Regions from separate parts of the Pseudomonas orientalis genome, predicted to be linked through region 2. Evidence: predicted binding sites of a transcription regulator. Region 2 holds the regulator's gene; the other holds the start of a gene.

Region 1 (3,392 bases), 180 kb from region 2:
TGACTTGAAGCCGCTGAAGGCTTCGGGGTTTACCCATGAACAGCATCTGGAGGCTGCTGCAGCGCGCGTGGCTGGGTTTCTGAGTGCCTGTTAGGGCCCTATCGGGGGCAAGCCCCCTCCCACATGTTGACCTTATTCCAACTTTGGAACGCGGTCGAGTGTGGGAGGGGCGGTGCGACGATTCGACTTGCCCCCGATAGCGGTCTACCGGTTAAAACGCTCTACCAGCGAATACTGGGTATTGGCGGTATGCGTCAGCTCTTCACTCAACTGCGCCGAGTTCATCGCCTGTTCCGACGTCTGGTCCGCCAACAGCGCAATGGTGCTGATATTGCGGCTGATCTCTTCGGCAACCGCGCTTTGCTCTTCCGTAGCGGCGGCGATCTGGGTCGTCATGTCGGTGATATTGGCAACCGCCTCACTGATGCCCACCAACGCCTGATCCGCTTCCATCACCCGTGCCACACCTTCTTCGGCCTGGCGATGCCCGGCGTCCATGGTTTGCACAGCTGCGGCCGCAGTGCTTTGCAGCTTGGCGATCAGGGTATGGATCTGCCCGGTCGATTCGGCGGTGCGTTGCGCCAACTGGCGCACTTCATCAGCCACCACCGCAAAGCCACGGCCCATCTCACCGGCGCGCGCCGCTTCGATGGCGGCGTTCAATGCCAGCAGGTTGGTCTGGTCGGCAATGCCTTTGATCACATCGACCACGCCGCCGATTTCATCGCTGTCCTTGGCCAACTGCGTGACGGTGACACCGGTTTCCCCCACGGCAACCGACAGGCGCTGAATCGCCTCACGGGTTTCCCCGGCGATATCGCGGCCGCGACCGGTCAGGCGATTGGCTTCCTGGGTGGCATCCGCCGTGCGCTGCACATGGCTGGCGACTTCCTGGGTAGTCGCCGCCATCTGGTTGACCGCCGTGGCGACTTGTTCGGTCTCCACGCGTTGGCGCTCCAGCCCGCTGGAGCTGTTGTGCGCGAGGGTGTTGGACTGCGCCGCCTGGTCGTTGAGGTGTTCGGCGGTGTCCTGCAGGCGGGTGAGGCAGGTCTTCAGACGCGCTTCCTGGCTGAGGATCGACATCTCCAGGCGCGCCTGGGCGCCACGGCTGTCGGTATACATCTGGGCGATCAGCGGGTCCGACGTGGTCTGCTCGGCCAGGCGCAGCAAGCGCTTGAGGCCGCGCTGCTGCCAGCTCAGGCCCAGCAGGCCCAATGGCACCGACAACCCGGCCGCCAGGGCAAAGCCCCATTGGGAGGTGAGGGTGGCGCCGATCATGAAGCTCAGCTGGCTGACCAGAATAAACGGCAGCCAGTCTTGCAGAACCGGCAGCCACTTGTCGCGCTGGGGAACGGCCGACTTGCCCTGGTTGATGCGTTGATAGAGCGCTTCGGCCCGGCGAATCTGCTCGGCGGTGGGCTTGATGCGCACCGATTCGTAGCCTATCACCTGGTTGCCGTCGAAGACGGGTGTCACGTAGGCGTTAACCCAGTAGTGATCACCGGTCTTGCAGCGATTCTTGACAATGCCCATCCATGGCAAGCCTTGTTTGAGCGTCGACCACATGTGCGCGAACACCGCCGCCGGAACGTCCGGATGACGCACCAGATTGTGCGGGGCACGGATCAGTTCGTCGCGGGTGAACCCACTGATTTCGACAAAGGCGTCGTTGCAGTAGGTGATCACACCCTTGGCGTCTGTGGTGGAGATCAACCGTTGCTGAGCGGGGAAGGTACGTTCGCGCTGGGTAACGGGTTGGTTATTACGCATGATTGTTCAATCCGCAAGGCTTTCAGGGGGTATCGGCCATGCGGGGCATTTATTTAACTTATTTTTGCAACAATCCTGCGAGCAGCGTTGCCCCTGTAGGAGCGAGCTTGCTCGCGAAGCACTCAAGGGCAACGCGTTCATCCAGGATGCCCGCGAGCGTTGAAGTCCTTCGCGAGCAAGCTCGCTCCTACAGTAAGGCAGGTTTAGCCGGCGAGCATCGGGTAGGTGAACAACCCGAAGTGCAGCAGATTCAAGCCAAAATGCGTGGCAATCGCCGCGCCCAAACCGCCAAAGCGATAGGCCAGGCCGTAACCCACGCCGGCAATACTCGCCAGCAGCATCCACTGCCAACCCGCAGCAAAATGCACCAGGCCGAATAACAGCGAGGCCAGCAGCAGCGCGAGGTTCTCGCCGTAGGGCAGGTGTTTGAAGCGCCGACTTAGGCCGCCCTGGATATACCCGCGAAACAGCGCTTCTTCGACCAGCGTCACCAACAGCAGATTATTCAACACCCACAGCCACGCCTCGTCCGGCCATTTCGGCACCCAACTGATCATCCCTAGCAGCGCTGCACCACCCAGGGCGGCGATGGCGGCCAGGGTCAGGGCCACGGCCGTGACGCAGATCGACAGGCGCAATGAGCGTCGCGCCACAATCCATGGGCAGGCCAGCAGCAGCCAGAAGCCAATCAGCGGTTTGTCCTGGTTCAGGTACATCGAGAACGGCACTGAGTCCGGAGTAAAACGCTGGGGCGCAATACCGCGGCCGTTATAGAACCCCGGCAACCAATGCATCGCCAGGCCCAGGGCCAGGACGATAAACAAGCCGTGGCCAAGGTAGCGGGCCCAAGGGTTGCGTTGCTGGCGTACGGCATACCCGGCCAGCAGCAGCAGTGCGATGGAGACCGCCGCCAGTACGCCCAGTTGGCCGTAAATCAACGCCACGACATAGCCAATGGATAGTAGGGTGAGGTACAGCCAGGGCAAAGCAATCATGTGAAATCCTTCGAAAAAACCGGGCGGCATTATAGCGAGTGGCCAGGTTCTAGGGCATGAAAACGCCTCCACGTACAAGGCAAGGGGGAAAGGATTGCAAAGTATGTTTGCGGCTGGTTATAGTCGTCGCGTCTTTATCCCTTCAAAAAGATCAGCACATGCCAGCTTCCCAGCGCATAGCGGTAGTCGATTCAGCGGTCAACGCTGTGGTCGTGCCGTGCCGTGGCAAGCAGCCTGCGCAGATCAGTCACTACCCCCCACCTGTCAGTAGCACGCTGGTGTACGCAGTCGTATCACCGCCGGGTGTTGGCATTTCGGGCTGAACAGCTATTCGCTGTTGCCCCGTGCCTGCCTGAAAAAACCTACTGAAATTCAGTTTTTTTACTGAGTCGGCTTTTTTGCCTGATAACAGGTGGTAACCATGTCTGTGCTTTCGAAACAATCCGTGGCCGCGGCGGCCTCGACGAGCTTGTTTGTCTTGCTGTGGAGCAGCGGGGCGATCTTCTCCAAGTTGGGCCTGGCCCATGCTTCGCCCTTTGCCTTTCTGTTGATCCGCTTTGCCATCGCCCTGATGGGGTTGGTACTGCTGGTACCGCTCCTCAAGTTGACGCTGCCACGTCCCGGCAA
Region 2 (3,392 bases):
GTGGGTGCTCCTTAGAAGCCTAAACTGGACAGCAAATCGTCTACGTCATCTTGACCGGATACGACGTCTTCACGTTTATCGGCATGAATCTGCGGACCTTCACCCTTGGCGAGATGTTTTTGTGGATCTTTTTCCGAGAGGATCGCTTCGCGGTCATGTTCGATGCCGGCAAAACGGTCGACCTGGCCGGCCATGAGCACCAGTTTGAGCAGGTTGCTTTCCACTTCGGTGACCAGTTGGGTCACCCGCTTGATCACCTGGCCTGTAAGGTCCTGGTAATCCTGGGCCAGCAGAATATCGTTGAGGTTGCTGGCCACCGTGCGGTTTTCCTGTTCGCTGCGCGACAGAAAACCGTCGACGCGACGGGCCAGCTCACGGAATTCTTCAGCCCCCACTTCGCGGCGCATGAAGCGGCCCCAGTCCAGGCTCAGGGCCTGGGCTTCGCTGGCCATGCCGTTGACCAGCGGCGTGGCGTTTTCCACCAGGTCCATGGTGCGGTTGGCCGCCGCCTCGGTCAGCCTGACCACATAGGACAGGCGTTCAGTGGCATCGGTGATCTGCGAAATTTCTTCGGCCTGGGGCATGCGCGGGTCAATCTGGAAATTGACGATCGCACTGTGCAGCTCGCGTGTGAGCTTGCCCACTTCCTGATACAGGCCGCGGTCACGGGTCTGGTTAAGCTCATGGATCAACTGCACCGCGTCGGCGAACTGGCCTTTTTCCAGGCTGTCGACCAACTGGTGAGCATGCTTTTTCAGGGTCGACTCAAAGTCGCCCTGTGACGTTTCTTTATGCTCCATAGCTCCCCCGCGATGGCATTAGCCGTGGATGCGTTCGAAGATCTTTTCGATCTTCTCTTTCAAGGCCAATGCTGTGAATGGCTTGACCACGTAACCGTTGACCCCGGCCTGGGCGGCTTCGATGATCTGCTCACGCTTGGCTTCGGCGGTCACCATCAACACCGGCAGGCTGCGCAGTTTTTCATCGGCGCGCACATGGCGCAGCAAGTCGATACCGGTCATGCCAGGCATGTTCCAGTCGGTTACCAGAAAGTCGATGCTGCCGCTGTTGAGGATTGGAATCGCCGTGATGCCGTCATCCGCCTCGACCGTGTTAGTGAACCCAAGGTCACGCAACAGGTTTTTTATGATCCGCCGCATCGTTGAGAAGTCATCAACGATGAGGATTTTCATGTTCTTGTCCAATTCGACCTCCAAGCAGTCTTAAACGCGCCCAGCACCTGGACGCGCCACTTCAATCAACAGGCGTTACACAAAAAGGACTGCCCAGGGCACCACGGAGCGAATCCGCAAAGGCCGAAACCTTCGCGGTAGCGTCTGCAGTGTCCCCACACTGCCTGTCAGCGCGCGCGCCACTCTCCCAACCGCCCCCGCAAGCGGGCCGCGCACTGGCTATGCAACTGGCTGACACGCGATTCGCTGACCCCCAGGACCTCACCGATTTCCTTGAGGTTCAGCTCTTCGTCGTAGTACAGCGCCAACACCAGGCGCTCGCGCTCCGGCAAATTGGCAATGGCCTCCGCCAACGCGCCCTGGAAACGCTCATCTTCCAGATCGCGCGACGGCTCCATATGCGCGCTCGCGCCGTCCTCGTGCAGCCCTTCATGCTCGCCGTCCTGCAACAGGTCGTCGAAACTGAACAGGCGGCTGCCCAAGGTATCGTTCAAAATCCCGTAATAATCGTCGAGACTCAATTGGAGTTCGGCCGCAACTTCGTGATCTTTAGCGTCACGACCGGTTTTTGCTTCAATTGCGCGAATTGCGTCACTGACCATGCGCGTATTGCGGTGTACCGAACGCGGTGCCCAGTCACCTTTACGCACTTCGTCGAGCATCGCGCCACGGATACGGATACCCGCATACGTCTCGAAACTCGCCCCCTTGCTCGCGTCATATTTGGTCGACACTTCGAGCAGGCCGATCATGCCGGCCTGGATCAGGTCTTCCACCTGCACGCTGGCGGGCAGGCGCGCCAGCAAGTGGTAGGCGATACGCTTGACCAGCGGCGCGTAGCGCTCGATCAACTCGCCCTGGCTGTCACGTGCCGACTTTTTGTAAAGGTTGTAGCCGCTTGATGTCATAGCACAGGTCCCGCGCTCGTCTGATGCACCAGTCGCTCGACGAAAAACTCCAGATGCCCCCGAGGATTGGCGGGCAGCGGCCAGGTATCGACCTTCTGGGCAATGGCCTTGAACGCCAGTGCGCACTTCGAACGAGGGAACGCTTCGTAGACCGCACGCTGCTTTTGCACGGCCTTGCGCACACACTCGTCGTAAGGAACTGCACCGACGTATTGTAAAGCCACATCGAGGAAACGATCCGTGACCTTGGTCAACTTGGCGAACAGGTTGCGCCCTTCCTGCGGGCTCTGGGCCATATTGGCCAGCACGCGGAAGCGGTTCATGCCGTAGTCACGGTTAAGCAGTTTGATCAGCGCGTAGGCGTCGGTGATCGAGGTGGGTTCATCGCACACCACCAGCAGCACTTCTTGCGCTGCACGTACAAAGCTGACCACCGACTCACCGATCCCGGCGGCGGTGTCGATCACAAGCACGTCGAGGTTGTCGCCGATATCGCTGAAGGCCTGGATCAGGCCGGCATGCTGCGCCGGGCTCAGGTGCACCATGCTCTGGGTGCCCGAGGCGGCCGGCACGATGCGGATCCCCCCAGGGCCCTGCAGCAGCACATCGCGCAGCTCACAGCGGCCTTCGATCACATCGGCCAGCGTGTGTTTGGGTGTCAGCCCCAGCAGAACGTCCACGTTCGCCAGGCCCAGGTCAGCATCCAGCAGCATGACGCGACGGCCAAGCTCTGCCAGGGCCAGGGACAAATTCACTGACACGTTAGTTTTGCCGACGCCACCTTTGCCGCCGGTCACCGCGATCACCTGTACGGGATGCATGCTGCCCATTTTATTTCTTTACCTTGTCTTGCTTAGACGCAGGCTACATGGCTTGGCCGCGTGTATCGCTTGCAGGCCATCGATGTAGGTACATTTCACGGTGTTCATCCTGCCTCATCCCACCCGTTTTGCCGGGTTGTGATAAAGGTCGGCGAACATATCAGCCATCGCTTCCTCGCTAGGCTCGTCTTGCATTTGCACGCTGACAGCACGGCTGACCAACTGATGACGGCGCGGCAGATGCAAATCATCCGGGATCCGCGGCCCGTCGGTCAGGTAGGCGACCGGTAGTTCATGACTGATTGCCAGGCTCAACACTTCGCCCAGGCTGGCGGTTTCATCCAGTTTGGTCAGGATACAACCGGACAGGCCGCAGCGTTTATAGCTGTGGTGGGCAGCGGTAAGAACCTGTTTCTGGCTGGTGGTTGCAAGCACCAGGTAATTCTTTGACTTGATGCCACGCCCGGCCA

Evidence for each region. The regulator FliA, encoded in region 2, starts transcription of late flagellar genes. The targets are predictions, from matches to a motif close to CTAAAGTTTNNNNNNNNNNNGCCGNTAA.
Region 1: a site for FliA is predicted at 1,800-1,827, ahead of MRY17_RS18540 (methyl-accepting chemotaxis protein). Genes of this name have one in related genera too.

What each region holds. Positions count from the first base shown of each region.
Region 1 covers NZ_CP094351.1:4,185,520-4,188,911, reverse strand. The annotation lists gene MRY17_RS18545 (alpha/beta family hydrolase) at 1-94, shown strand, start outside; gene MRY17_RS18540 (methyl-accepting chemotaxis protein) at 205-1,770, opposite strand; gene MRY17_RS18535 (CPBP family intramembrane glutamic endopeptidase) at 1,974-2,765, opposite strand; gene MRY17_RS18530 (DMT family transporter) at 3,187-3,392, shown strand, end outside.
Region 2 covers NZ_CP094351.1:4,008,440-4,011,831, forward strand. The annotation lists gene MRY17_RS17750 (protein phosphatase CheZ) at 12-800, opposite strand; gene MRY17_RS17755 (chemotaxis response regulator CheY) at 819-1,193, opposite strand; gene fliA (RNA polymerase sigma factor FliA) at 1,361-2,101, opposite strand; gene fleN (flagellar synthesis regulator FleN) at 2,098-2,931, opposite strand; gene flhF (flagellar biosynthesis protein FlhF) at 3,037-3,392, opposite strand, start outside.